5 linked regions of the Colwellia sp. M166 genome follow. The main gene of each other region encodes a partner of the protein of the gene in region 3 in a complex. Links are inferred from orthologs where the notes say so. Each region holds a gene or a part of one and is shown on either strand. Other genes may lie near its edges.

What was found.
Region 1: the proteins of dnaN (region 3) and dinB are in contact, whole or in part, in a solved structure (PDB 1OK7), measured with the Escherichia coli proteins. The link is inferred for Colwellia sp. M166 from one-to-one orthologs.
Region 2: the proteins of dnaN (region 3) and FGD67_RS03465 are in contact, whole or in part, in a cryo-EM structure (PDB 8GIZ), measured with the Escherichia coli proteins. The link is inferred for Colwellia sp. M166 from one-to-one orthologs.
Region 4: the proteins of dnaN (region 3) and dnaX are in contact, whole or in part, in a cryo-EM structure (PDB 8GIZ), measured with the Escherichia coli proteins. The link is inferred for Colwellia sp. M166 from one-to-one orthologs.
Region 5: the proteins of dnaN (region 3) and holA are in contact, whole or in part, in a cryo-EM structure (PDB 8GIZ), measured with the Escherichia coli proteins. The link is inferred for Colwellia sp. M166 from one-to-one orthologs.

Annotation. Positions count from the first base shown.
Region 1 is NZ_CP040755.1:1,229,025-1,234,829, reverse strand. What follows is about bases 1,358-4,307. They hold dinB (DNA polymerase IV), read left to right. Parts: upstream 1,358-2,278; coding sequence 2,279-3,337; downstream 3,338-4,307. Other genes in these bases: FGD67_RS05560 (hypothetical protein), read left to right, coding at 3,823-4,307; nhaD (sodium:proton antiporter NhaD), read left to right, coding at 1,358-1,580. Also shown: more of nhaD, read left to right, coding at 159-1,357; more of FGD67_RS05560, read left to right, coding at 4,308-4,470; FGD67_RS05555 (cell division protein FtsZ), read left to right, coding at 5,033-5,805. UniProt on the Escherichia coli protein: Poorly processive, error-prone DNA polymerase involved in translesion repair and untargeted mutagenesis. Copies undamaged DNA at stalled replication forks, which arise in vivo from mismatched or misaligned primer ends.
Region 2 is NZ_CP040755.1:767,009-772,761, forward strand. What follows is about bases 1,162-4,059. They hold FGD67_RS03465 (DNA polymerase III subunit delta'), read right to left. Parts: upstream 3,131-4,059; coding sequence 2,192-3,130; downstream 1,162-2,191. Other genes in these bases: FGD67_RS03455 (TatD family hydrolase), read right to left, coding at 1,162-1,794; FGD67_RS03460 (PilZ domain-containing protein), read right to left, coding at 1,855-2,181; tmk (dTMP kinase), read right to left, coding at 3,134-3,769; mltG (endolytic transglycosylase MltG), read right to left, coding at 3,818-4,059. Also shown: FGD67_RS03450 (nucleoside recognition domain-containing protein), read right to left, coding at 1-609; more of FGD67_RS03455, read right to left, coding at 1,015-1,161; more of mltG, read right to left, coding at 4,060-4,855; pabC (aminodeoxychorismate lyase), read right to left, coding at 4,864-5,667. UniProt on the Escherichia coli protein: Part of the beta sliding clamp loading complex, which hydrolyzes ATP to load the beta clamp onto primed DNA to form the DNA replication pre-initiation complex.
Region 3 is NZ_CP040755.1:2,498,680-2,504,367, reverse strand. Bases 1,410-4,242 are described here. They hold dnaN (DNA polymerase III subunit beta), read right to left. Parts: upstream 3,462-4,242; coding sequence 2,358-3,461; downstream 1,410-2,357. Other genes in these bases: dnaA (chromosomal replication initiator protein DnaA), read right to left, coding at 3,490-4,242; recF (DNA replication/repair protein RecF), read right to left, coding at 1,410-2,348. Also shown: gyrB (DNA topoisomerase (ATP-hydrolyzing) subunit B), read right to left, coding at 1-1,243; more of recF, read right to left, coding at 1,254-1,409; more of dnaA, read right to left, coding at 4,243-4,851; rpmH (50S ribosomal protein L34), read left to right, coding at 5,329-5,463; rnpA (ribonuclease P protein component), read left to right, coding at 5,505-5,688. UniProt on the Escherichia coli protein: Confers DNA tethering and processivity to DNA polymerases and other proteins. Acts as a clamp, forming a ring around DNA (a reaction catalyzed by the clamp-loading complex) which diffuses in an ATP-independent manner freely and bidirectionally along dsDNA.
Region 4 is NZ_CP040755.1:3,767,508-3,773,408, reverse strand. Bases 1,835-4,880 are described here. They hold dnaX (DNA polymerase III subunit gamma/tau), read right to left. Parts: upstream 4,493-4,880; coding sequence 2,177-4,492; downstream 1,835-2,176. Other genes in these bases: apt (adenine phosphoribosyltransferase), read right to left, coding at 4,502-4,880; FGD67_RS17045 (YbaB/EbfC family nucleoid-associated protein), read right to left, coding at 1,835-2,113. Outside these bases: FGD67_RS17055 (ketoacyl-ACP synthase III), read right to left, coding at 1-888; FGD67_RS17050 (DsbA family protein), read right to left, coding at 1,033-1,641; more of FGD67_RS17045, read right to left, coding at 1,784-1,834; more of apt, read right to left, coding at 4,881-5,047; FGD67_RS17030 (response regulator), read right to left, coding at 5,102-5,485; FGD67_RS17025 (hypothetical protein), read right to left, coding at 5,507-5,629. UniProt on the Escherichia coli protein: Part of the beta sliding clamp loading complex, which hydrolyzes ATP to load the beta clamp onto primed DNA to form the DNA replication pre-initiation complex.
Region 5 is NZ_CP040755.1:1,596,942-1,602,794, forward strand. Bases 1-2,998 are described here. They hold holA (DNA polymerase III subunit delta), read left to right. Parts: upstream 1-976; coding sequence 977-2,020; downstream 2,021-2,998. Other genes in these bases: leuS (leucine--tRNA ligase), read left to right, coding at 1-351; lptE (LPS assembly lipoprotein LptE), read left to right, coding at 460-966; nadD (nicotinate-nucleotide adenylyltransferase), read left to right, coding at 2,007-2,666; rsfS (ribosome silencing factor), read left to right, coding at 2,856-2,998. Outside these bases: more of rsfS, read left to right, coding at 2,999-3,173; 23S rRNA (pseudouridine(1915)-N(3))-methyltransferase RlmH, read left to right, coding at 3,185-3,655; mrdA (penicillin-binding protein 2), read left to right, coding at 3,659-5,638; rod shape-determining protein RodA, read left to right, coding at 5,638-5,853. UniProt on the Escherichia coli protein: Part of the beta sliding clamp loading complex, which hydrolyzes ATP to load the beta clamp onto primed DNA to form the DNA replication pre-initiation complex.

The sequences.
Region 1 (5,805 bases), 1.3 Mb from region 3 along the record:
GGCTAGCTATTCGCTCAGTGCTTATCACTGTTATAGCAAGAGTGAAATACAATAGTCTAATTAACATTTTAACTAACCCTAACTGTACCAATTTAAAAGCAATTTTACTTTTTGGTTAACGGTAATAATCAGAACAATTTATTGTTCATTAGGTACTTATGTTTAAAAAGATACTATTAATCCTGTTACTTTCCTGTCTTTCTTCTACTTCTTGGGCATCAGGTCCTGGCAGCATTGATTTAACCAATTCTATATTTGGTTTTACCGCACTGATTTTATTTTCAATTGCTTATTTGCTTGTTATTGGTGAAGACTTAATTCATTTAAGAAAATCTAAACCTGTGCTTGTTGCCGCCGGTGTTATTTGGTTGATTATTGGCTGGATATATACGCAAAATGGTATTCCATTAGAAGCTGAAGAGGCTTTTAATCATAACTTACTCGAATATGCACAATTATTATTATTTCTTCTGGTTGCTATGACATATATAAATGCCATGGAAGAACGAGGTATCTTTGATGGCTTGCGCTTATGGATGGTTTCTAAAGGCTTAAGTTTAAGAGCCTTGTTTTGGTTGACGGGTATTTTAGCCTTTGCTATTTCTTCATTTGCCAACAACTTAACAACCGCTATGTTGATGTGTGCAATTATTTTAAAAGTAGCATCTCAAGATAAAAAATTCATTAATATTGCTTGTATTAATATTGTTATTGCCGCCAATGCCGGTGGGGTATTTAGCCCTTTTGGCGATATCACCACCTTAATGATTTGGCAGTCAGGATTAGTTAAGTTTGAGCAATTTATTGTTTTATTTATTCCATCTCTAGTTAATTTCTTGGTGCCGGCCATTATTATGAGTTTTTTCATCTCAAATGAAAAATCGGCTCCAGTAGTAGATGAAAAATTCAAAATTAAAAGGGGAGCAAAACGTATTGTATTGCTCTTTATTCTTACTATCGCTACGGCAGTGTTATGTCACAGCCTAGTTAATATGCCGCCAGTACTAGGTATGATGATGGGACTTGGCTATTTGAAATTTTTAGGATTTTATTTACGGATGAGCTTACCTCGCTCTTTAGATAAAAAGCGGACACTGGCCGAAGCAGAAAACGATGAGGAAGAGTTGAAAAAACTTGGCAACATTATTCCTTTCGATATTTTTGATAAAATAGCGCGGGCTGAATGGGATACCTTGTTGTTTTTCTACGGCGTAGTAATGTGTGTGGGGGGGTTAGGCTTTATGGGCTATTTAAGCCTAGTTTCTGAGGCGTTATATAGTAATTGGAGCCCAACTTATGCCAATATTGCTGTTGGCGTGCTGTCGGCAATTGTCGATAATATTCCGGTGGTATTTGCTGTATTAAGTATGAATCCTGTTATGGATCTACAGCAATGGCTACTAGTAACGATGACCGCAGGTGTTGGTGGTAGTTTATTGTCAATTGGCTCAGCGGCAGGTGTTGCGTTAATGGGGCAAACAAAAGGTGTTTATTCATTTATGGGGCATCTGAAATGGAGTTGGGTTATTGTTTTAGGTTACGCGGCGAGTATCGGGGTACACTTTTTAATTAATGGCTAAACAGTTTCCTGGTTGACATTAACTGACGATAAAGCCTTTGCATACCTATTATTACAGTTAATAATAGGTAATTAACGTTCCAAGTCTTTAACAATAGCTCTCATTGGCGGCTGTTGTTTTTTCAGGAGAAGGCTTATTCAACTTAAAAATGCTTTAATCACTGTATAAGTTTTGTAATATAGTTGTTTTCTGTGAAACGCGAGTGACAAAGCGCGGAGTGTCTTTAAATTTAAATATAGAGCGATAAAAAATTTAAAAAGCTCAACTGTCTCTAATCTTGGCTGCTTTTCTATGCCGGCTCTTACTCTTTCTTTATCTTAGTACCTTGGGATTTATTACCGAATGCCTAACAAAGTATGGTAAGTCCACTGTATGCTTTATTGACGAAAATTTATAATATGATAAGATGGCTGTATATATATACAGTTGTTCGGGACTGTAGTTTATACGCTTTATTAATATTAATACCAATTTCACTAAGCTCTGAGTGGGGACAAACTTGGTATAACTTGGGGATAGAAAATGCTGAATACTAGCCCTTCGACAAGGAAGATAATTGATCTAAATATCGCCTATGATGGTCAATGTAGAACTGTGCAATATATAACAACTCTAATTAATGCATTTCTCCTACAATCTTTAACGGTCTTATTTTTTCGTATAAAAAGTTCATCTATGTTTTCTCGTCGAGGCTGCTGATGAGAAAGATCATTCACGTAGATATGGATGCATTTTATGTATCCGTTGAAATTAGAGATGAGCCAAGTTTAGCTGGAAAGCCTGTAGCTGTTGGTGGCAAATCTGATCGACGTGGCGTACTTTCAACATGTAATTATATTGCACGACAGTATGGTGTTAGTTCAGCAATGGCAACAGCATTGGCATTGAAAAAATGCCCTGATCTTATCGTTGTTCCCGGAAGAATGCATGTGTATAAAGAGGTAAGCCAGATCATTAGAAGTATTTTTGAACGCTATACCGATATAATTGAACCGCTTTCGTTAGATGAAGCCTATTTAGATGTAACCAACTCTGATTTACATCATGGCTCAGCAACGTTAATAGCTCAAGAAATAAGAGAGGAAATTTACCAGGCAACTGGGTTAACTGCTTCGGCAGGAATTGCTCCATTGAAGTTTATCGCGAAAGTTGCTTCTGATCTAAATAAACCTAATGGGCAATGCACTATAGGGCCAAACGACGTTTATCGTTTTATTGAAAAGTTGTCTTTAAAAAAAATCCCTGGTGTTGGTAAAGTCACATCTGAAAAACTACAAAAACTCGGTTTTGAAACATGTGGCGACATTAGAGCATCCGATGAGGCTTTCTTGGTAAGTAAGTTTGGTAAGTATGGCCAAGTTCTTTGGCACCGGAGTCATGGAATTGATGAGCGAGAAGTTCAAGTCAGCCGAATAAGAAAATCTGTTGGGGTGGAAAGGACCTTTGAATATGATATGAGCATTAGCCATGAAATGGCTGATGTTCTTAAGCAAGAGTTAATACCTGAACTTAAGAGAAGGGCGGCTAAGTACTTAGCGAATAGAAAGGTTAATAAGATTGGTGTAAAAGTAAAATTTCAAGACTTTCAACAAACGACAAAGGAACAGGCTTGTACAGAAATAAATATTGATTTATTTCTCAAGTTGTTAAGTGAGGCTGTCAGTCGTGGAAAAGGCAAATCTGTTAGATTATTAGGTGTTCATATTGGTCTTGCTGATGAGAAAGTAAATGAATTACAGCTTGGCTTAGATTTATAATCGCGCTTTGGGGCTATTAGCAAAATAGAAACAAGCTAGCTTCGGATGCAGTGTTATCAAGCTTTCATTTTCTCTAGTGGTTTTCAAAAGTTTGTACTTTTTTAGACTAAGCCAACGCGTCATTTATAGTCATACATCGCAGTTTTTTGTGCCGCATAAATAAAGCCACTTCCTCTTTCTGATAAATATTCATTCTATTTTTGTGATTAGAATTGCTCTTATTAAGATTTGTGATGAGTTATGACGGTTTTCGAAGAAAATACATTCAATCACAAGTGAAATTAAATTGTCAAAAACTAGCACTTTTAATTTTTTAATTTATGTTAATGTACAATTGTTCCTCAAGTCAAAACACCAAATGTTTCCGCTATAACCACAGGCTACTTTTATTACATCAAGCGAGATGATTACTCATTTACTCGCTTTTTTATCGATCTCAACATTTTACCGATCAAGCCGTTAGTTACAAAATTTAAGGACCTATTATGATCACAGCTAAATTGAAAGAATTAAATTATGACTTACTTAATGCCAATGACTACGAGACATACTTCATTGATGAGTGTATTACCTTAGTGAGAATACTTTCTGAATGTGCTTGGAAATCCATTTCAAAACATACAAAAAAACAACCAGTTGTAGTATGGAATGAAAGTTCAACAGAAGATAACGACCATGCTGTTTTTATGGCCAGTACTAGTGATGGTCAAGTAGCCATCTTTAACTTTAAAGATAAAGTTTATACCCAGTCAGGTAAGTTTATATCATTCTACCAATGGCTAAAAAAGCACTATCAGCTGCTACCTTACCTAATGCCCATCGGTACAAAATATAATATTCTAGCCATTACTATTCACTCTGAAAGACCTATTGCAGATAAATGTTATGAAGACATTTTAGAAGAAGATGAGCTGTTCTATGAAAGTGACGGGTTAATGCGCTGTGCACACGCTAGAGCCGCGGCAATAAAACTCGACGGCATGCTAGTGCGCTATCTTCTCGATACTATAACTTTTGACGAACGGGCCTTAGCCTTAGCTTGTGAACCCATGGCTATAACCTTGTTTCTTGATGCCACGGCAGAAGAAAGGCTATCAGCGATAGAAAAAATCCATTCATTGTTTGCGACATAGATGCTATTAACTTAAAAGCGCTTACTCTGGCATTTAATGCAAGCAGTACAGATGGAGCAAAACTAACCGCAGTAAAATTTAATCAAATCACTAAAGACGAGCAATTTTTACCAATTAAAGATAAAGAATCCTTTATAAAAAGCATTTCAGTTGAAAATATGCCTGATTCTATAATTTTTGATATTGATGATAGCCTAGTTTTTTGTTTCAACTGATACCAAGTCTATTAAGTTTTGCTCCCGAAGGTTGATTTTAAAAGGCTTACAGGCCGCGTTATTGATTTCGATAAGGTTCTCACAGGGATGTGAATCATTAGAACAACGCAGGAGCAGTTGTCGAGAATAACCATTACCTTCAATCAATGCTTTACCTACAGGGACGTACTTAGGTTCAGTCTAGAACTGTGAACCTGTGCCTCTAAAGCTTTTAAATTTCACTCAGTGGGAACAAACTTAGTTGAATTGGTATGAGACTACAAAATCGCCATTCACAACTTGTTTGCGACAATTAATGACGCAGCTGTAATTTATAATAATTTCAAAGCTAATCAATGAGAAAAATAATGGAAGAACTTTTGCAAACACGAGCAGAAATACTTATTACTGTCGTTGGTATTGGAGGTTGCGGTTGTAATACCGTTAATATGTTACATGAAAGCAATCTAGGTCATAGTGTTAATTTACTTGCCGTTAATACAGATTTAGCAACGCTGAACTTCATCGATGTTGAAAATAAAGTGTTGATAGGTGAAAACTTAACCAATGGCTATGGAGCTGGTGCAGACCCTGCTGTTGGATTGAAAGCCGCACAAGAAAGTGAGGAAGCCATAGAAAATGCGCTTCAAGGTAGTGATGTAGTTGTTATTACCGCCGGTTTTGGTGGTGGAACAGGCACAGGCGCTAGCCCCTTGGTGGCGAAAGTAGCTCGTGAATTAGGCATAAGTTGTATAGCAATTGTGACCTTACCATTTGAAAGTGAAGGTAAAATGCGTATGGATTACGCGTTACAAGGATTAGGTGATATTAAGGAGCCAGCACAAGCCTTTATTACACTATCCAATGATTTACTGCTTAAAGGGCTTTGTGATAGTGTCGGGCTATTTTCTGCTTTCAAGCAAAGTAATGACGTATTAAAAAATTTAGTTTCAGCCTTGGTTCAAATGTTTACTCAAACAGGTTTCATAAATGTTGATAAAAATGATTTTTCAAGAATATTATCATATGAAGGGGAGTCGATACTTGGCGTCGGTAAAGCTGAAAGCGAAGACCAATACCTAGAAGCTTTAGAGCAAGCGCTTAATAATCCACTGGTATCTATTGCCAATATTGACACCGC
Region 2 (5,753 bases), 1.7 Mb from region 3 along the record:
CACCTGCTGATAAAGTTTTATTCTTTGGACAAAAGCCACGGCTAATAAACCCGCTAAGGTTGAAGCAAAAGTGGCAAGTAATATCGGAACAAAAACATCAGTAGGGTTCAACGCTCCTTGTTGAGCGCGATAAACAAAAACAGTAACCGGAAACATCGTAACCGAGGAAGTATTTAAAACCAAAAAAAGTATTTGTGCATTTGTAGCCGTTTCTTTTTTTGGATTTAGTAGCTGTAGATCTTGCATTGCTTTTAAGCCTAAAGGCGTTGCGGCATTATCCAAACCTAAAAAGTTTGCTGACAAATTCATGGTCATTGAACCTATTGCCGGGTGTCCGCTTGGCACACCGGGCATAAGACGCACAAATAATGGCGAAATAATTTGGGCAAATTTATCTATAATGCCGGCATGCTCAGCTATTTTCATCATACCTAACCAAAAGCTTAAAATACCAATTAAGCCAATCGCTATTTCAACCGTGATCCGCGACATATCAAAAATAGCTTTAACGATTTCTTCAAAAATTAAAACTTGATCAAAAACCAACCATTGCAAAATGGAAGAGATAAACGCAACAAAAAAAAATCCACTCCAAATACGATTTAACACACTTGTTCTCTTTTTATATTTTTACTTGCCTATCATGCTAAATATCATGACATAGATGGATATTATTACCTAACTTGTACTAAAAACATTGGGCATTAATAAATAATATCTTCTGATGACTAAAACTAGAGCTTATCAAAAAACTCACAATAATATCTTATAATTCAATAGAATAAATTAATTTTTGCATTTATAAAACCGTACACTACACTTAATTCTGAAGCTAAGTTATTAGCTTATTGCTCGCTAGCCTCTTCATTGAGGCAGTAAAATTTAGTACTCGTGTTTAATGTTAGACGTTCGATAAATTTGACAGTTTATTAGCGCAGGCTCATCTCCTTTTGAGCCGTTCCCTGAGCCCAAAACTATTCATAGTTTTGGGCCTTTTTTTTCATCACTTAATAATTAAACTTTACGTGTACGAGGAAATAAACGATGAAAGTTATCACTTGATTGCTGCGCTATTTCAGCAACAGAAGTACCTCGAATACTTGCAAGGTGCTTGGCAACCTCAACGACGTAAGCGGGTTGATTTTGTTTACCTCGGTGTGGCACTGGTGCTAAATATGGTGCATCAGTCTCAATCAGAAATCGATCTGCAGGGACTTTTTTTGCCACTTCTCTCAATGCACTGGCGTTTTTAAATGTAACAATCCCTGAAAAAGAAATATAAAAGCCCATTGCAATTGCTTGCTCTGCCATCTCCCAACTTTCGGTAAAGCAATGTAAAATACCGCCAACATTTTCAGCTTTTTCTGCTCTTAAAATAGCTAAGGTATCAGCTTGGGCATCTCGAGTATGTATGATCAACGGTTTATTCAATTGATTAGCAACACGTACATGCTTTCGAAAAGAGTCTAGCTGTACAGTTTTAGTTTCTGGCGCATAAAAATAATCCAATCCAGTTTCACCAATCGCGACTACTCTCGGGTGTTTCGCTAACTGGCTTAGCTGCTCGGGGTCTATTTCATCATCCTGATTTAATGGATGTGCACCACAAGTTAACCAAACATGATCATATTTTGCCGTTTTTTCTGCCATGGCAGGAAATTCTTCTATCGTGACACTGACACACAGTAAGGTATTAACATTCTCTGCAGACGCGGCATCGATGACATTATCTAAATTATTGTCAAAATCTTCGAGTTTCAGGCGATCTAAATGACAATGGGAATCTATAAACACAGGGGTTACTCCGCACGAATGTGCTTGTATTATTATTAATGAATTTCTTTTACGCTAATCTTACATTGATAAGGTTGGCTCTGAAGAGTTAAGCAAACGCCCTATCAATTTGTCAATTTGATTACGGACATTATCCGGATCTTCAACAAAACTGACACCGATACCAGCCGGTGTTCCATTTTGCGCGCCAATAGGGGTTATCCAAGAAACCTTACCTTTAATCTCTGAGGGCTCTAAAGAGTCTGGCAAAGTAACAGTTAAATTAATATCTGTTGCTAGCTCAAATTGCTCGGTCGTACGAATAAATAAGCCACCGTGCTTCATAAATGGCATATATGACTGATATAAATCACGATCCGAAATAAATTCAAGTGTAATATTTTCCAAAATTGTTCCTCTATTTCTGGCCGCTATTTTGTATAGCAAAGCAAATATCGGCTAAGAGTTTCTCACTTAAAAACTGTCGATTTACTTGCACTAATGTTTTCAGTTTAGTATTGGCAGCTTGGGCTAAACTATAAATTTGCCATAACTGCTGTTTATTGAGTGTGCTATCAGACGCTGCGATTTTCCAGCCCGACTGTTCACGCATCAAATCAACCAATACTTTTTCTAACCAGCGAAAACTATCAGTATGTCCAGCTAAAGTCACAAGTACTTCGGCTCGGCATTGATATGCAGATAGATATTGCACAACCTGAGCACGAAACTCGTTATAAGCAACCGCCGCACCTTCATCAGTTAATTCATTAAGGTGAGTTAAATTAACAAAAGCATCATCACCTTGCTTATTAAATTCAGCCAAAAGCTTTTCACCTACTGGCGGACGTACTTCAATACGCTGACAGCGGCTTATAATAGTGGGTAATAAAAGATCACTACGATCGGTTGTTAAAATTATAAAACTATTTGATGTTGGCTCTTCTAATGTTTTTAATAAGGCATTAGCTGCTGAAATGGTCATCTGATCAGCATGATTAACTAACGCTGTTTTCGCTTGACCTATGTGTGCAGTTTTCTCAAAAAATTGACTTAGTTTACGTATTGCATCAACACCGATAGTGCTCTTATCACTAATGATACTCAAGTGATCAGGATAACTCGAGCTCAAAAATAGTTTACACGTTTTACACTGACCACAAGGCTGAATAATAAGTTGCTCGTGACCAACATTTTCTTGATGTAGCGCTTGACACAACAGGACATTAATAAGCCAATCTGCAAGCTTTTCTTGTCCAGCATTTGGTACCCCTGCAAATAATAAGGCATGAGGCAGCTTACTTGCCAAAATTTGCCTAGACAATTGCTGTTGAATATTAAGCAACCAAGTATTCATTAATTAATCTTCTTTGCGAGATATAAAAGCTTCAACGCTTTTGGCTACATCACTATGTACAGCCTGCATGGCTTGACTGGCATCTATAATATCGGTGCTTTCTGACGCCGTTGCTAATGTAAGATACTTGTTTCGAACGCGCTGAAAGAATTCTATTTTTTCTAATTCAATACGGTCTAATTCGCCTCGGGCTTGTGCACGCGCTAAACCTAACTCTGGTGCAATGTCTAAATAGAGTGTTAAGTCAGGGGTAAACCCCTTTAACGTGACGTCTGCAATAGCATTCATTACCTTGTCATCAAATTGCCGTCCTCCTCCCTGATATGCGCGCGATGATAAGTCATGACGGTCACCGATCACCCATGTACCTTGCGCTAAAGCTGGCAAAATTCTATTGGCCATTAACTGGCTGCGGCTTGCATACATCAAAAATAGTTCAGTTTCTTGTGTTAACTCTTCATCATGACTTGCTGATTTTACAATATCACGTAAAGCTTCAGCTAACGGCGTACCACCAGGCTCTCGTGTTTTTATAAAAGCAATATTATGCTTTTGCAATACAGCTTCGATAACATTAATAGCTGAGGACTTACCAGCGCCTTCAATTCCTTCGACAACAATAAACTTGCCTTTATTCATTTTAAACTTCCATAATACAATATATTAAATTTCTTGTGCCGCTTTAAGTCACTTCTTGTTGCGCTGATACTTAGTAACAGCACGGTTATGATCGGCCAAATTCGTTGAAAAAATATGTTCGCCGGCACCATTACTGACAAAGTATAAATAGTGGCTTAACTCCGGATTTAAAGCCGCTTGTAATGCTTGCGCGCCTGGCAAAGCTATCGGTGTTGGCGGTAAACCTTTTATCTTATAGGTGTTATAAGCTGTTTTTTCACGTAAATGTGCATAAGTAATATCTCCTTGGTAACGATCACCTAAGCCATAAATGACGGTTGGATCGGTTTGAAGGCGCATTTTCTTATGTAAACGGTTAATAAAAACGGATGCAATACGTGGGTGCTCTGCGTGCTTACCACTTTCTTTTTCAATAATTGATGCCATGATCAACGCTTGATAAGGTGAAGTATAAGGCAAGTCAGTGGCTCTATTGTGCCACAACTCATCCAGGGTCTTGCGCATTTTTTTATGCGCTCTGTCAATAATATCAATATCGGCTGTATTTTTGGTAAAGGCATAAGTGTCAGGAAAAAGCCAACCTTCAGGGTTAGCTTGCTTAATTGACAATTTTTTCGCAATAGCCGCTATCGATAAATTAGCCAGTTGGTGACTGATATCAGGATGTTGTGCTAATTGTGCTAGTACTTGCTTAAACGTAGTACCTTCAATAAAGGTAATAGAAAATTGATGTTCCTTACCTGAAACAACGACTTTAAGTAGCTCGATAATCGGCATATTTGCCTGTACTTGATAAGTACCTGACTTTATTTCACTGTGCTCAGAATTAAATATAATATAACTGCGTAACCAAAAACGACTCTCTAGCCAACCTTTAGTGACTAACTGTGTTGAGAAAGCATTAAATGACGTACCCGGTTTAATGGTAATAAAAGCGACTTGCTCTACGGCTAATGGTTGCTGAACCTTGAGTTGGGCAGTGATAAAGAGCCCAACAACAGCTAAAATACTTAACATTATCACCAGTGTTAAGGTGATAAGTGATTTTCTAACCATTAAGGGCAAACTAAGCAGTTTATTTATCATTTTGTCTTTTAATTTTCCATACCTAAACATTGATTTTGTATGCTGGCAACACTTGAAATATCTAATTGCTGACCATTAAATGTTTTAACCGGCACTATACCTAAAATGGCGTTACTAATAAACATCGCAGCAATATTATCCAAATCATCAGATAAATATTGTCCCTGTTGAATACTTGGGTTGTTTAACAAGATATTAGCTCTCATTAAACCGGCTACTCCTGCTGTAGCTAATGAGGGCGTATACCACTGACCGGCCTTTAGCCAGAAAACATTAGCGCTACAACATTCAACCACATAACCATTAGCGTCAGTTACTAACAAATCATCCTCTAGGCGTTTATCTAACTCAGCTCTTAATAACACTTGTTCTAAACGATTTAGATGCTTGATACCCGCTAGCATTGGGTTAATGCCTAGCTGCTGTTCACTAATCCCCACACTAATCCCCTGCTGTTGCCATTGGGGATAAAAGGCTGGATAATCATGCAATGAAACAATTACCCTAGCCTGTTCTGCACCAAGGCGTGAATAACCACGCCCACCACTACCGCAAGTGATCATTACTTTGACTATGCCAATTTTGATACCTGCACTAATGTTATGCAAGTTGTCTGTTAATGCCATCAGATCAAACTTAGGTAGACCTAGTTGCTGACTTTGCTGAACTAAGCGATCGATGTGTTGTGCTAACATCAGCACTTCACCGTGTTGTACTAAAGCGGTGGTAAAACACCCATCGCCATAAGCTAAACCACGATCATCAATTGCAATCGTGTTAGCTGCTTGTCCATCTACAAAACTTACCACCATAATTACCATAAAAAAGCCTGAATACTTAGAGTAAGTATTCAGGCTTAAGACCTTGAGTTCAAGCGCTATTCGCATTAAAGTTAAAT
Region 3 (5,688 bases):
CTGGTAAACCAGCGATATCTAAAACACCTTTACGACGGGTCATTTCTCTTGCTTTACGTGCAGCTTCGCGAGCACGAGCCGCATCAACAATCTTCATAATGATAGTACGAGCTACTGAAGGTTTCTCTAATAGATACTCACCTAGTTTTTCGCCCATCGCTTGCTCTACAGCTGTTTTAACTTCAGATGACACTAACTTATCTTTAGTTTGAGAAGAGAATTTAGGGTCAGGTACTTTAACTGAAATTACAGCAGTTAAACCTTCACGAGCATCATCACCAGAGGCACTAGTTTCAGTACTACCACCTTTCTTAGTTTTATTTAAACCTTCTTTAACCATGTAGCTATTAAGCGTACGAGTTAAGGCTGTTCTAAAACCACTTAAATGAGTACCACCATCACGTTGTGGAATGTTGTTAGTAAAACAGTGGATGCTTTCTTGGAAGCCATCATTCCATTGCATTGCTACTTCAACAATAATGCCATCATCACGTTCTAGATCGAAATAGAATATTTCTTCATTAACTGGCGTTTTATTGGTATTTAAATAATCAACAAACGCTTGAATACCACCGTCAAAGTGAAAGTGATCTTCTTTACCCGCTTCTCGTTCATCAATAAGTCGAATAGAAACACCAGAGTTCAAAAATGACAACTCACGGATTCTTTTCACTAGTAAGTCATAGTGGAATAGCACATCAGTAAAAGTATCTTCACTTGGCCAAAATCTCACTTCTGTACCGGTTTTGTCACTTTCACCAACAACTTTCAAAGGCTCTGCTGGAACACCGTGATGATAAAATTGTTCGAATAATTTACCGTCTCTTCGAATATTTAATTTTAATTTGTGACTTAAAGCATTTACTACAGATATACCAACACCGTGTAAACCACCCGAAACTTTATAGCCCGAGTCTTCGCCACCAAACTTACCACCAGCATGCAATACTGTCATGATAACTTCTGCTGCTGAAATTCCTTCTTCTGGATGAAGTTCAGTTGGAATTCCTCGCCCATCATCTCTAACTGACACTGAACCGTCTAAGTGAATTTTAACAATAATATCACTACAGTGACCTGCAAGAGCTTCATCAATTGAGTTATCCAACACCTCAAATACCATGTGATGAAGGCCAGTGCCATCATCGGTATCACCTATATACATCCCTGGTCTTTTGCGAACTGCATCTAAGCCTTTAAGTACTTTTATACTTGCCGAGTCATATTCATTTTCTATTGTCATAGCTTGTAGCCTACTCACTCATTACTGATAGTTTGCCATGTTTCACGTGAAACATTTTATAGTTTTCTTTCTGCGGAACGAGTTGTTCCACTGCTGTTTTATCTATTGCAGTTACAATAACCTGACAATCAATTTCTGCTATTGCATTATTTAATAATGCTCTAGAGTGAATATCAAGTTCTGCACCTACATCATCAATTAACAAAATTGGTTTTACTCGGTTTACTCTTTCAATAAGCTTTGCCTGTGCAAAAGTTAAAGCGAGTAAAAACAACTTTTGTTGCCCACGAGATAGTTGATTATCAAGGGATGTACCATTTAATATAAATCTTACATCAAACTTTTGTGCACCAAATAAACTGTAACCCATGGATAATTCTTTATCGCGATACTGTTCTAAAACTTCTAATAACTTCTTCTTTGAATTCCAACCTTGTAAGTATTGAATTACTATATCATCAGATACTGACGGTAACATTATTTTCAACCAAAAACTTAACTCGTTAGTCAACTCATTCACATATTCAGCTCTATGGTGAGCTATTTGTTCTGAGCTCTCAGCAAAAATATCAGTCCAATAATTTAGTGTCGATAAATCTGTTTTATTTCTTAAACAAGCGTTTCGTTGCTTTAGTATTCTAGAAAACTCTCGCCAGTGATCCGAAAATGAATGTTTCACGTGAAACAATCCTAAATCAATAAAGCGTCTTCTTTGTTTGGGACCGCCAAAAAAAACAATAAAACTTTCAGGCGTAATTACTTGTACAGCAACATTTTTAGCTAACGATGAAAACTTACTTTGTTTTTCTCCGTCGATTCTAATTTCACTATCGCTAGCGTTACTGTTAAAACCTTTTCTTACTCCAAGCTGACAATCTTTATCTGTTTTGACACTAACAGTAAAAGTATTCTTGCCGTGTTTTAGTAAATTATCAACTTTTGAACTACGGAAAGACTTACCATGAGCTAAATAAAAGATAGCCTCTAGTACACTACTTTTACCACTACCATTATCACCAATAATAAAATTTACATCAGCATGAAAATCAGCAGCAACACTTGCTATATTACGAAAATCTTGTATAAATAATTTACCAATGCTCACTTAATAATTCTACAAACGCATTGGCATAACAACATACAAGGCTTCACCAGACTCGCCACCTTCGATTACAACACTACTATTAGCATCCGCTAAAGTAAATTTAACATCAGTTTCTTTAATAGCATTTAATACGTCTAGAACATAACTAACATTAAAACCTATTTCTACTTCTTCATAAGGAAAGTCGATACCAATAATTTCTTCCGCTTGCTCTTGTTCTGGATTATTAGCGGTAATTTTTAATTCTGTGTTGCCAAAATTAAGCCGAACCCCTTTAAACTTTTCATTAGATAAAATAGAAGCACGGGATAATACTTGTCTTAACTCATCTTTATTAGCATTAAGAATTTTATCACCATTACGTGGTAAAACCCGACGATAATCAGGAAAGCGGCCATCAACAAGTTTACTGGTAAAGGAAAATTCATTATCAATAATACGAATATGATTTGAGCCCAAAAATACCTGTACGGCTTCATCGACAGGATCTAATAAACGAATAATTTCTAGAATACCTTTACGTGGAACTATGACTTGCCTAGCGGGTAATTCAAGTTCTTGATTAGAAATTTTACAAATAGCTAAACGATGGCCATCAGTAGCAACAGAACGTATTTCATGCCCTTCGGTTTCTATCGACATACCATTTAAGTAGTAACGAACATCTTGATTCGCCATAGAAAAATGCGTACTTTCAATCAAACGTAATAATTCAGACTTTAATAATTTAAACGCTACATCACCTTGCCATTCTTCAATATTTGGAAAGTCACTGGCTGGCAATGTTGAAAGTGAATATTTACTACGGCCAGTGCTAATTTTTATAACATCGTTAACTGATTCAAAAGTTAGCATTGAATCATCAGGTAAACTTTTACAGATATCGAGTAATTTACGAGCGGGAATGGTAATTTTCCCATCTTCTGCATGATTGTCTACAGTCGCATAAGCCACCATTTCTAGTTCTAAATCAGTAGCTGTTAAGGTAAGTGATTGCCCACTTACATCAAAAAGAATATTACCTAAAATAGGTAGTGTACTCTTTCGTTCTACAGCACCAGAAACCAATAATAAAGGTTTCAATAGTAATTCTCTATTCAATGAAAATTTCATTTCTGACTCGCTTATAACTTACTTATTATTATGATGACAATGTTCTGGTTAAATTTGAATAATCTTCTTTTATATCGTGAGATTCTTCACGTAACGCTTTCACCTTACGACAAGCATGTAATACAGTTGTATGGTCTCTACCACCGAAGGCATCACCTATTTCAGGTAAACTGTGGTTCGTTAGCTCTTTAGATAATGCCATTGCAATTTGGCGAGGTCTAGCGACTGAACGATTTCTTCGTTTAGAAAGTAAATCAGCTACTTTGATTTTATAATATTCAGCTACCGTGCGCTGAATATTATCAATCGTGACCAGTTTATCTTGTAATGCCAATAAATCACGCAATGCTTCGCGAACAAAATCAATGGTAATCGCTCGGCCAGTAAAATTAGCATTCGCAATAACTCTATTTAATGCGCCTTCAAGTTCTCGAACATTTGAGCGTAAGCGTTTAGCAATAAAAAATGCCACTTCGTCAGCCAAATTAATATGACTTTCTTGCGCTTTGCGCTTTAAAATAGCCACACGCGTTTCTAACTCAGGTGGCTCAATGGCAATAGTTAAACCCCAGCCAAAGCGTGACTTTAACCTATCTTCAACATCAACTTCTTTAGGGTAACGGTCACTGGTTAAAATAATTTGCTGATTACCTTCAAGTAAAGCATTGAAAGTATGAAAGAATTCTTCTTGTGTCCGATCTTTACCAGCAAAAAATTGAATATCATCAATCAGTAAAGCATCAACTGAACGATAATATTGTTTAAATTTTTCCATGGCATTATTTTGTAATGCTCTTACCATATCTTGCACAAAACGCTCTGAATGCATATAAGCTATTTTTGCATTCGGTTTATTTAACAAAATACCATTGCCAACAGCATGCAATAAATGCGTTTTACCTAAGCCAGTACCACCGTAAATAAATAGCGGGTTATAGGCTGCACCGGGATTATCAGCAACTTGTGATGCTGCAGCACGAGCTAATTGATTTGATTTACCTTCAACAAAGTTATCAAAAGTGTATTTAACTCTAATATTGGTGGTTTTTGGTAAATTACTTTCTGGCGCGATAATGTCTTTATTTGAGCTTTTAGTATTAGGCTGTAATTGACTAATACTATTTTGAATATTACTTTTTTGTGCCGGAATACTACCAACGTCAAAACGTAATAATGGCGGATTAGCACTATCCTGCATACCCACGAGCTCATTAATGCGATTGACGTACTTATCTCTTACCCAATCCAAAACAAATCGATTTGGCGCATATAAAGTCATAATATTATCTGTTATCACACACTGAAGCGGACGGATCCACATACTAAATTGTTGTGCGGGTAATTCTTCTTGAAGAACAGACAAACATTTTTGCCAAAGTGTATGATCCAACAACCGACTCCTGATAAATACTATACTTTCTGTCTTTAATCACCGATAAAAGCAAACAATAAAAAAATAGAAGAGTATAAAAATTAATTTTTATAATTACCCTATTATCACTATAGTTATCCACAACATCAATATTGACTTTTCGATAAATGCATTTTATTGACAGTTTTTTTTCCTAAGCTCAATTAAATTGGGCAGCGAGCAAGTTTTTAATAGCAAATAAATGTTAAAAAACTTTCCATATACCATTTAATTATTATGGAAAAAAGACCATATCTTAACTATCAAATATAAAATTGTTAAAAAACTGTGGATATTTATCTGATCTGAACGATCCGTAAACGATCTTTTTAAAATAGCTGGATAATAACCATTGACAAAGTTTGCTTCTCTATATAGAATTTCGCCTCATTTTTAGACCCAGTGTGCTCATGAAGGCTGTTTTGCCAGGGCAACAACAACAGACGGATTAGCGTAATGAAAAGAACATTTCAACCTAGTGTATTAAAGCGTAAGCGCAACCATGGCTTCCGTGCTCGCATGGCTACAAAAAACGGTCGTGCTGTAATTGCACGTCGTCGTGCTAAAGGCCGCGCAAGCCTTAGTGCTTAATCTTTTAACTTGCAACTTAAGTTAAAGGAATAGTAACCGCTATGGTTACTTATGAATTTAATCGGGAGTCACGTTTGTTGACTCCCGGTCAATTTCAAGCTGTATTCTCAAAACCTCTGCGTTTTGGGTCTAGCCACATCACCATTCTCATCACCCCAAATTCTGATAAAAACAACCGTCTCGGTCTAGCCATTGCTAAAAAACGGGTTAAATTAGCTGTACAAC
Region 4 (5,901 bases), 1.3 Mb from region 3 along the record:
GCCTTCTTCTATTGCTTCAACAAAAGCAACCAAGGTAGTGGCCGCTGACATATTGCCGTATTTATGAATATTGACAAACACTTTGTTTTTGTCCATTTTCAAACGTTTTATCAAGGTATCTATAATACGTAAATTCGCTTGGTGGGGAACAACACTTGCCATTTGATCTGCACTAAGTTGTGCTTGTGCAAGTGCTTTTTCACACGCTTGTGCCATACCTGAAACAGCTTTTTTGAAAATTTCCTGTCCTAAAAACGCCCAGTTACTTTGGCCAAGCATACGACCTTTGTTCGCATACTTCATACCCCAACCTTGCACTGAAAGAATATCACGAGATTCACCGTAGCAACCTAAAGCTTGCGTGATAACACCAGTTTCTTCTTCACTTTCTTCCAAGTACAGCGCTGCAGAGCCATCACCAAAGAGCACCGCAACATCGCGATTATCCCAGTCCATAATCGGTGAAATAGTTTCAGCACCAATAACTAATGCCGACTTAACCACGCCACTTTTTATCATAGCTGTTGCAACACTAAGGCTATACATACCACCAGTACATGCAGTACTAACATCCATACAAGCGGCATTATCAGCCCCTAGTAGTCGTTGTACGTTAGACGCAGCATTGGGACAAAGTTCGTCAAAAGTCGTACTACCAAAGACAATCAAGTCGACATCTTTCGCGGTTTTTCCGGCTGCTGCTAATGCTCGTTCACAAGCTACATAAGCCAATTCACTGACAGAGACATGAGAAATTCTGCGTTCTTTCATGCCGGTTCTGGAAGTAATCCACTCATCATCTGTTGCTAAAAACGTTGCTAAATCATCATTACTAAGAATAGCGGGCGGTAAACATTTCCCCCACCCGGTGATTGCTGCATATGTCATATTAAACCTTACTCTGCTATTACTTTTACTTCCAACCAGTAAAAATAGTTTGTTCTTTATGACAATATCATACTACAAAAAAACACCATCTTATCGGCAATTTATCTGATTTATCGTTAATATTAGGCATTTATCTTGTCAAAATTAAATTTTTGCCATAATTATATCAAAGCTTTTGCGCCAATCTTTATAATCAACAGGTATAGATGTGAAAACTTGCTCTTTGACCAAAACTAATGCCGGAAAACCATTGATAGGCATAGATCTCATTTTACTGATCTCAGCCTTTAGCGCATCATCTACTGACTGGCTATTCATTTTCTGGAGAAAGTCATTATCATCCAAGCCAATGTCATTCGCCAGTAATTGCAAAGTATCAATATTCGAAGGATTTCTTGCTTGCAAATAATAAGCATGTTGAATAGCGGCAAGCATTTCTTGCTCTTTGCCGAACTCTCTTGCCACCAATGCGGCTCGACAAGCAGGAAAAGTTGAACGTCTTGGCTGACAATACAGCCAAAAATCAAAATTAAATTCAGTACCAAGTTGCTGAGCTATTTTGCGCCAGGTTTGCTGTAAAAATGCCTGCATTGCTTTTGGCATGATCACATCGGAATCTTCGGCTAAGCCACCAAGGCCATAGATAATATCGACGTCCGAGCCGAGTTCCTTTTGTAAACGTTGCCAAGTCGGCGTATAACCCCAGCACCAACTGCACATAGGATCGTAAATATAATATAGTTGAGCTCCCAAAAAATTATCCTTATCAAATTTGATTAATTAAGCAATCTACGTTTTATCAGGAAAGTGCCGATATAAAAAACAAAAAACCCAGCGTAGCTGAGTTTTATTAAAGTATAACGTCGAACGCTATGCTTTTATCCCTTGGATAGAGCTAAAACGGCATTTTCATCCCTGGAGGCATTTGCATTCCGCCAGTTAAAGCCCCCATTTTTTCTTTATTTTGCTCTTCAACACGACGTACCGCATCATTCATTGCTGCTGCGACTAGGTCTTCAAGCATATCTTTATCATCAGCCATTAAGCTATCATCGATAGCAACACGTCGAACGTTATGATTACCAGTCATAGTGACCTTAACCATACCAGCACCAGACTCACCAGTAACTTCCATATTGGCTAGCTCTTCTTGCGCTTTAGCCATTTTTGCTTGCATTTGTTGGGCTTGTTTCATTAAGTTGCCCATGCCACCTTTCATCATAATTTTCACTCCAAAAGTAATATGCCGCCAAAGATAGTGCTTAACGGCTAAAAATTCAAGTAGCGATTAACGCGCTACGATAGTTTCTTGATCAAGCTCAGCCTGAAATTGTTGTTGCAATGCCATAACTATTTCATCTTCTGCTAACACTCGTTTTGCATATTCATAGCGCTTAGCATTAATATTAGCTTGAATCTGATAAGGATCAGCGACAGTTCTTTCAACAATATTCAATTCAACGGTAATTTTTCGTTGTAAATATTCAGAAATCTTTGTCTCTAATTGCTTATGTGCTGCATCACTATTTAAATGCTTAATTGATTGATCTAGCTGTAGGATCAATAAATCAGCGGTCGAGTTTTCATCAATGGTTGCATGAATAGCCAGTTGTCGAAGACGAGCAGCTAAGGACATACTATCAATCATATGCGCCCATTTATCGACTTGGTTCGCCAGTTTTATTGTCGCTGGGTCAATAAAATCTTCGCTATAAGGTTGTTCTGGTACCGTTGTAAGCTCAGATTTTTTAGCCACTTCAGGTTCAGTCGTCGCACTTTTATCACTGCTATCATCAACTAAGCCAACGCGTGGACGCTCAATAGCGTCACTAAACTTTTTTCCACCTTTCTCCAAAGCTTTTTTTCGGCTTCTGAGCATGTTTCGGGTCGCAATTGCAGCAGCGACTGGCGATAGTTTTTTTGTATCCTGGTGTTCAGTATCCAAAACATCAGCGACATTACTCTCAATAGGCAACGGAGTATTCTTTTCAGTACCCTGAACATTTTGGCTGGGGCTATTAATACTCACTTGATAATTATGCTCAACGCTAGGTTCTGGACTTAGCTTTTGCTCTTCAGAACTTACTTGAGAACCGGTTTGTGGGCTTTCGTTATACTGTTCAGTTTTAGATGAAGAAAGCTGTTCATGAGGCATTGGATCTATAAGTGCGTCCGCTTGACGTTCAATCGCTAACATCTCGTCCGCTAATAATGAATTGCTATCAAGATTATTGGCAAAACCACTATCAAGCCCATTATCATCTTGATTAGCTTGCGTTTGTACACTAAGGCCACTATCCGAGCCACTATTACTACTGATATTTTCGCTGCTATCATCAGATGATGGCAAAGCTTGAGTTAAATCAGGTACTGCGGTTGAAGTCGGTGATACTTTATCAGACCCCATACTTTTATTCTTATTTGGAGCTGCGTGTGCCAATTCTGTCATTGATAAATGATCAAGACCTTTCTCAACATCCAATATTTCTTTAGTCGACTGAGCTAAATTATTACTATTGACCAAAGGCTTAAAGGCTAACAATCTTAACAGCATCATATCAAATGCAGCTTGTTCATCATCAGCATACGGTAAATCTTTTCTAGCAGTTAAAACAATTTGATAATAAAGCTGTACGTCTTCAGGCGACATAAGTTGGCAGAATTGTGTCAACATTTGTTGATGTTCGACCGGTAAGCTAAAGTTAGTTTCAACGACTTGTGCCATAGCCACTTGATGAAGTAATTGGATCAACTCTGCAGATAACCGACTATAACTAGGTGCATATGATGCTATAGCAAGTGATAGTTGCATTAATACCGCGGCATCTTGCTTTAATAAGGCAATTAAAATTTTGAAGACCCAATCTCGATCCACACCGCCCAGCATTTGCTGAACATTGTCCCGCGATATATTGCCATTACCTTGGGCAATGCTTTGATCTGTTAAGCTTAAGCAGTCGCGCATACTGCCACGTGCGGCCTTAGCTAAAAGCGTAATAGCTTCATCCTCAAATGAAACGCTTTCTTTTCCAAGAATTTCAGTAACTTTATCACTGATTTGCTTCACTGTTAGTGCTTTTAAATGAAACTGTAAACAGCGAGATAAAACCGTAACCGGAAGCTTTTGTGGATCCGTCGTGGCGAGAATAAATTTAACGTGTTCCGGCGGTTCTTCAAGTGTCTTCAATAGGGCATTGAAACTACTACGCGATAACATATGAACTTCATCGATCAAGTAGACCTTATATCGGCCACGTGTCGGAGCATATTGTACATTGTCTAATATTTCGCGAGTATCATCTACTTTAGTGCGAGAAGCCGCATCAATTTCAAGTAAATCAACAAATTTACCTGAGTCTATATCAACACATGCCTCACATACTCCACATGGATGAGCAGTTATGCCTTGTTCGCAATTCAGGCTTTTAGCAAAAATCCTGGCGATGGTTGTCTTACCAACCCCACGAGTACCGGTAAATAAATAAGCATGGTGCAACCTCTGCTGCGTTAATGCATTAACCAATACGGTAACAACATGTTCTTGGCCAACTAATTCACTAAAGGACTTTGGTCGCCATTTTCTTGCTAAAACCTGATAACTCATTCTTTAGCCTCATTCACCTGCATATTGCAGTAAAGAGAATACGGATAAGCCCATATCTTGGATTTTTACTTCACCGCCTAAATCTGGTAACGAAATAACAAATGCTGCATCTGTTACTTTAGCGCCTAAGCGTCTTATAAGTTTTGTGGTCGCTTCAATAGTGCCACCAGTAGCCAAAAGATCATCGATGATCAAGACATTATCGTCTTTAGTTAAGGCATCTTGATGAATCTCTAAAGTGTCATGGCCATACTCTAGCTGATAGTCTTGTGCATATGTCGCGCGCGGAAGTTTACCGGGTTTACGAACAGGCACAAAGCCTAAGCCCATAGCGAGTGCTAATGGTGCGCCAAAGAGGAAACCACGCGCTTCGGTGCCAACAATTTTTGTAAAACCACCATCTTTAAATTTATTTGCTAAAATTTCGATCGTAAGTTGAAATGCCTCTGCATCATCTAATATGCCGGTTACGTCTCTAAACATAATGCCGGCTTTTGGGTAGTCTGGAATGCTATGAATTGCGGATCTGAGTGTATCGATTTGTGTTTCAGTCATGTTCTAAAAGTCAAAAAAAATTTTAGTTACAGAATAAAGCAATTCAACTAGAAATTATAGTGACTGACAGCGAGTATTTGATGTTAGTAGAGCATTTATCGATTTAAGCAGATTTTCTTCATCTATCGGCTTATCGATTATTGTCGAAAATAATTGACTATCACCAAGTGACTCGACCAAGCTTTTTCCTTGAGTCGTCATAAATATTACTGGCGTATGGGCATAGATGTCGTGTTGTCGTATCTGCTTAGTTAACTGAATTCCATTCATGACAGGCATTAAATGGTCGACAATAAACAAATCATAGCCCGAATTTTGCAACTTTTCAGATGCAGCTAAACCATTACATGCCGTATCTACAAGGTAGCCATGCGTAGTTAATAGCTCATCTAAACTATCTAATATTATTTGTTTATCATCAACAACAAGAATTTGCATATTTTTCTAAACAACTTGAATTTAATTTGCTAGAACTGTAAACCAACCAGCTAGCATTGGCAATAAAGGTGCCGAAAACATGGCCAATATTGCGATGAATAAATGGCGTTTAGATGAACTATCTTTAAAATTTTCTTCTGACATTAGGCTTCCTATCGACATCGAGTAATTAAACCGCGCGGATTGTAGACTAAAAAGTCTATCAAAGGTAGCTTTATTTGACCTAGATCAAGCAACCTTTCAATACTTTGTCTTAACTACAAGGAAACTAACTTTTTATTGATACGAATTACTTTATCTGGCCAAAATATCTGACTGTTAATATCAAACTATCTCTTTCTTGATAAAAACAGTGATACCCGCTGATATTAAATATATATCACCTAACAATTATTACAAACATAAAAAAAAACCAG
Region 5 (5,853 bases), 900 kb from region 3 along the record:
GAAGACCGTGTAGTAATGCATGAAGCTATTCGTGCACTGGTGTTAATGCTGACGCCTATCGTGCCACATTTGAGTCACCATTTATGGAGCTTAATTGGCGATGGTAAACCAGTTGAAAACACGGCTTGGCCTATTGTTGATGACAGCGCGCTAGTTGAAGATGAAAAACTTATCATTGTGCAAGTTAATGGTAAATTACGCGCTAAAATTACCGTGTCTGCCGATGCAACAAAAGAAGCGGTTGAAGCAATGGGTTTTGCTGATGAAAGTGTCAGTAAATTTACTGACGGAAAAACCATACGTAAAGTGATTTATGTACCTGGTAAGTTGCTAAATATTGTTGCCAACTAATAATGACCTTAGCTGCTTAGCTCTTTATTAGGGCTTAGCAGCTTAACCCGTGCAAAACGCATTAATGATGCACTGATTGAATTTCTACCTATAAAAAGTGAACACGTTATGAAGCCATTAATAATTCGCCAAATCAGTAAAATATTATCTTTTAGCATCATATTAATGATGTTAAACGGTTGTGGTTTTCAGCTACGCGGCAATTATTTATTAGCACCTGAATTGCAAACCATGGAGTTTAGCTCAGTTGACCAATATGGTGAGCTCACTCGCTTAGTCAGACAACACTTAACCGTTAATGATGTTAAGTTAGTACAACAAAGTGATAAGTCCATACCACAAATGCGGATCTTGCAAGATAACCTAGATCGAAGAACTTTATCTGTTTTTCCTAATGGTCAAGTCGCAGAATATGAGCTTATTTATACCGTACGTTACCAAATTTTAATTCCTGGCCAAGATGTGAAAAACTTTAGCTTTGAACTTAATCGTGATTATCAAGATGATCCTGATATTGCCTTAGCAAAAAGCCGTGAACTGTCGCTAATGTTACGTGAAATGCGTCAAGAAGCGGCTAATAAAATCCTCCGTGACATGGCTAGTATTCAGCTGTAAGTCAATTCGAATGCGCATTTATCATAATCAACTCGACAATACACTCAAGCAAGGCTTTAAACCGATATGGTTAGTGTTTGGCGATGAAGCTTGGCAAAAAAATAACGCCTTAGAAAAAATTAAAAGTACCGCTAAAAAACAAGGTTTCGACGAAGTTATCCGTTTTAGTATTGACGACAAGTTTGATTGGCATACGCTTTTTCAAGAATACCAATCAATGAGCTTGTTCTCCTCATTACGCATTATTGAAATAGAGTTTATCAATGGCAAAATTGGTGATAATGGCGCAAAAGCCATAACACAATTACTGACCTTGTTGCATCAAGATATACAGCTGATATTTCATGGTCCTAAACTTGACGCTGCAACACAAAAGCGCAAGTGGTTCAAATCATTAGAAGCTGCTGGCTGTTTTCTACCTTTATATGATGTTGAAGGCAAGCAATTAAAGCAGTGGCTAAATAGTCAAGCACGGCAACTGCAGCTCAATTTACATAGCGATGCGATTGATTTAATGGCCGTGCTATTTGAAGGCAACCTGCCAGCATTAGCACAAGAGCTGCAAAAGTTAGCAATATTGTTTGGCCAACAAACGATTAGTTTTGAAGAAGCAGAACAACTTGTCATTAAGCAGGCTAAATTCAACCCTTTTCAACTGATTGATACCTTACTAATCGGCGACTTAAAAAAGTGCTTAGCTATTTTAGATCAAATGCAACATGATGGCAGCGCATTAGGGCAGTTAGTTTGGTTTATTCATAAAGAGCTCAGTCAGCTTTATGCCATGCTCGCGCAACTAGAACAAGGGGCGAGCATCGACAATATTTTTAAACAATATCGTATCTGGGACAAGAAAAAACCCGTATATCAGTATGCTTTGAATAACATTACGTTAAGCAATGTTGAACAAGCTTTAGCAAGGTTAGCGCAAGTTGATCTACTGAGTAAAACCAGTAGCGATTTTAATGCTTTTATCTTACTCAGTGACGTACTGATCAGTTTATTTCATAACAAAATAAGTGAAAACTTTAGTTTAGATTATGAGTACAACTAAGCGCATAGCACCAAAGATTATCGCTCTACTCGGCGGTACCTTCGACCCTATCCACCTTGGTCATATTTTACCGGCTCAAGAAACTGCCTGCTGGTTAGGCGCAGAACAATTATATTTAATTCCGGCTCATATCCCTCCCCATAAAACGGGTACCCATGCCAATGCAAAACAACGTGCTGAGATGGTCGCTTTGGTGTGTGATAGTAATAAAAGTGTGCTGCTCGATAGCCGCGAGCTTGATCGAGATAGCCCGTCATACACAGTCGATAGTTTACGTGAAATAACAAAAGCGCAACCAAAGGCAGCTTTATATTTTATGATGGGTATGGACTCGCTACTCACCTTTACAAAATGGCGACATTGGCAAGAAATCCTCACCTTATGCAATCTAGTGGTCAATATTCGCCCTGGCTATTCACACACGGATCTAGAAGCGGCACTTGCGCCAGAATTAACAAAGCGTTTGCTTTATAACCTGAGACAATTACAGCGCGAAAAAGTCGGGCAAATCTTATTACATGAAAGCACACCGCTAGATATATCTTCGACAAATATTAGAGCCCGTATTAAAAGCTCGGCGAGTTATAGCAAATATTTACCTAAGCCAGTTTACGATTATATCGAGCAAAATAAGCTTTATCGATAATCCTATTATTTATGCTTTTCTATTTGATAACTATATACTAAAAGTGCCATTTTCTTTGATTTAGCGATAGAGCGAGCAAAATAAACCGCTTGTTGTGCAAAAAACATGCGATTGATGGCATTAGACTGTTAACGGACAAACAAAATAATGCTATTATCGCCGATTATTGTTAATTATAGAGATCCCACTTTGCAAAGTTCAGACCTAATTACTTTTGTTACCGAAAAAATCGAAGATATGAAAGGCCGCGATATCGTCACACTAGAGATATCTAAAAAGTCGAGTTTCGCTGACTACATGTTAGTTTGCTCTGGTAACTCAAAACGTCACGTTATTTCAATTGCCCAATCACTTACTATTGAATGTCGCGCTGCTGGCATTGAAGCCTTAGGTGTTGAAGGTAATGATGTCGGCGAATGGTCTTTAGTTGATTTAGGTGATGTAGTTGTCCATGTGATGACTGATGAAACTCGTGACCGTTACCAACTAGAACAACTATGGGAATAGTTTAAAGTATAATGCGCATTACCTTATACGCTGTTGGTAACAAAATGCCAGCATGGGTCAGCCAAGGATTTAGCGAATATTGCCGTAGATTCCCTCGTGATATGAGTTTCCATTTAGTGGAAATTTCACCTGGAAAGCGCGGCAAAAATGCCGATATTGCCCGTATTCTAGAAAAAGAAGGCGAACAAATGTTAGCGGCTATTCCTAAGGGTAATCGCATTGTGACCTTAGAGGTGGAAGGAAAGCCTTGGACAACCCCTGAGCTTGCCAAACAACTAGAACGTTGGCATGTTGATAGTCGTGATGTTGCACTGCTTGTTGGTGGCCCTGAAGGTTTAGCGCCTGCTTGTATTCAAGCGTCCGAACAAAAATGGTCATTATCGCCACTCACCTTACCGCATCCTATGGTACGTATTGTCGTTGCTGAAAGCCTTTATCGAGCATGGTCAATCAATAACAATCATCCTTATCATCGAGAGTAAATAATGGCGCCTAAAAAACGTGTTGCCATTCGAAACCATAGCGCAGAGGCAAACTTATTTGCCCGTCGTACCTTTATAACTTTTATTGCTGTCCTGATACTTTCCTTAGTGCTATTTAGTAATATTTATAATCTTGAAGTTAACTCATACCAAAAATACCAAACTCGCTCTAACTCTAATCGTATTAAACTGTTACCGGTTGCGCCAAACAGAGGCTTAATTTACGATCGAAATGGTGTTTTACTGGCTGATAACACCCCAGTGTATAGCTTAGAGGTGATCCCAGAACAAGTTGATGATATTAAAAAACGCTTATCAGAAGTAAGCGAATTATTAGATATTAGTCAGGAAAAACAAGACAAACTATTTAAAGAATTAAAAAGTAAGCGTCGCTTTAAACCTATTGAAATTTATTCACGTTTAAGTGAGCAGCAAGTCGCATTATTTTCCGTCAACCAGCATAAGTTCCCTGGGTTTTTTATCGACGCGCGCTTAAAACGCTATTACCCTTTTGCTGACTTAACGACACATTCCTTAGGCTATGTTGCGCGTATTAATCGTAAAGATTCACTAGCGCTAGAAAAGCAAGGCCTAGCTGAAAACTACGCGGCTACCCGTAACATTGGTAAGCTAGGCTTAGAAAAGTATTATCAAGATATCTTACATGGCACCATTGGTCACCAAGAAGTTGAAATTAATAACCAAGGCCGAGTCATTCGTACCTTAGACTTTACTCCTCCTATTCCGGGTAAAGATCTAACGCTAACGTTAGATATCGAGCTACAAATGATCGCCAAGCGCGCACTTTCAGGTAAACGTGGTGCGGTAGTCGCCATTGACCCTAGAGATGGTGGTGTGCTTGCCATGTATTCAAACCCAAGCTTTGATGGCAACCTTTTTGTCCATGGTATCAGTAGTAAAAAATATAAGAAGCTCTTAGCACCTGAAAGTAATAAACCGTTACTTAACCGTGCAGTACAAGGTTACCCACCAGCATCAACCATTAAGCCTTTATTAGCACTTACCGGGCTTGAAGCCGAATTAATCACCCCAGAAACTGAGATTTATGATCCAGGGTTTTATCAATTACCCGGCATAGAAACCAAGCGACGCGATTGGAAAAAATGGGGCCACGGCAAAGTCAATTTAACTAAGTCATTAGAGCAATCCTGTAATGTTTATTATTATGACTTAGCCTATAGACTGGGTATTACCCGGATTAGTAAGATGATGGAAAAATTTGGTTTTGGTGATTACACCGGTATAGATATTCACGAAGAAAGCCGCGCTATTATGCCCAGTATCGAATGGAAGCGAGCTCGTTACAACAAAGCTTGGTATACCGGTGAAACCTTATCCGTTGGCATAGGGCAAAGTTACTGGTCTGTGACACCATTACAATTATCACAAGCAATCTCCATTTTAGTCAATAAGGGTAGAATTAAAGTTCCACACTTTTTAAAAGCCACCAGTGAAGTAACCGTTATTGATGAGGATGCCGATCAGCAACAGCCGCTGATTACTGAATATGTAGTTGACGAAAAACGCCCTATCACCCTAAAAAATCAAGCCTATTGGGATCTTGTCTTAGACGGTTTACATAATACGGTGCAAAAATTCGGTGCTACCGGCTATTCCGCTTTTAAAGGTAGTAAGTATGATGCAGCTGGTAAAACCGGCTCTGCACAAACAGCTAACATCGCTCAAGATGAAGAGTATGATGCAAAAAAAGTACAAGAAAGCAAACGTGACAACGCCATGTTTATTGCTTTTGCACCTTACGAAAATCCAGAGATTGTTGTTGCTGTTGCCATTGAAAACGTCGCCAAAGGTGGTGGTGGCACCAATGCTGGGCCTGTGGCACGTCAGATAATGGATCAATATTTTGGTGACAGAGAGATTATCAGTACCGACAAACTAAAACATCCTCACCATGATGAAGTTTATCAGCAAAACATTACCAATATAGCAGGTGAACCTTAGTGCGTAATACCAGACATGATCAACAAAGACAGCGTTCTCTATGGCAACGTTTGCATATCGACTTACCCTTATTAAGTGGTATTTTAGCTTTGTTAATACTAGGGTTATTTGTTGTTTATAGTGCTGGTGGACAAGAAAGTGCTGTATTAATACGTCATGCGAAACGCGCTGGTGTAGCACTATTTGTCATGCTTTTAATTGCACAAATTCCGCCA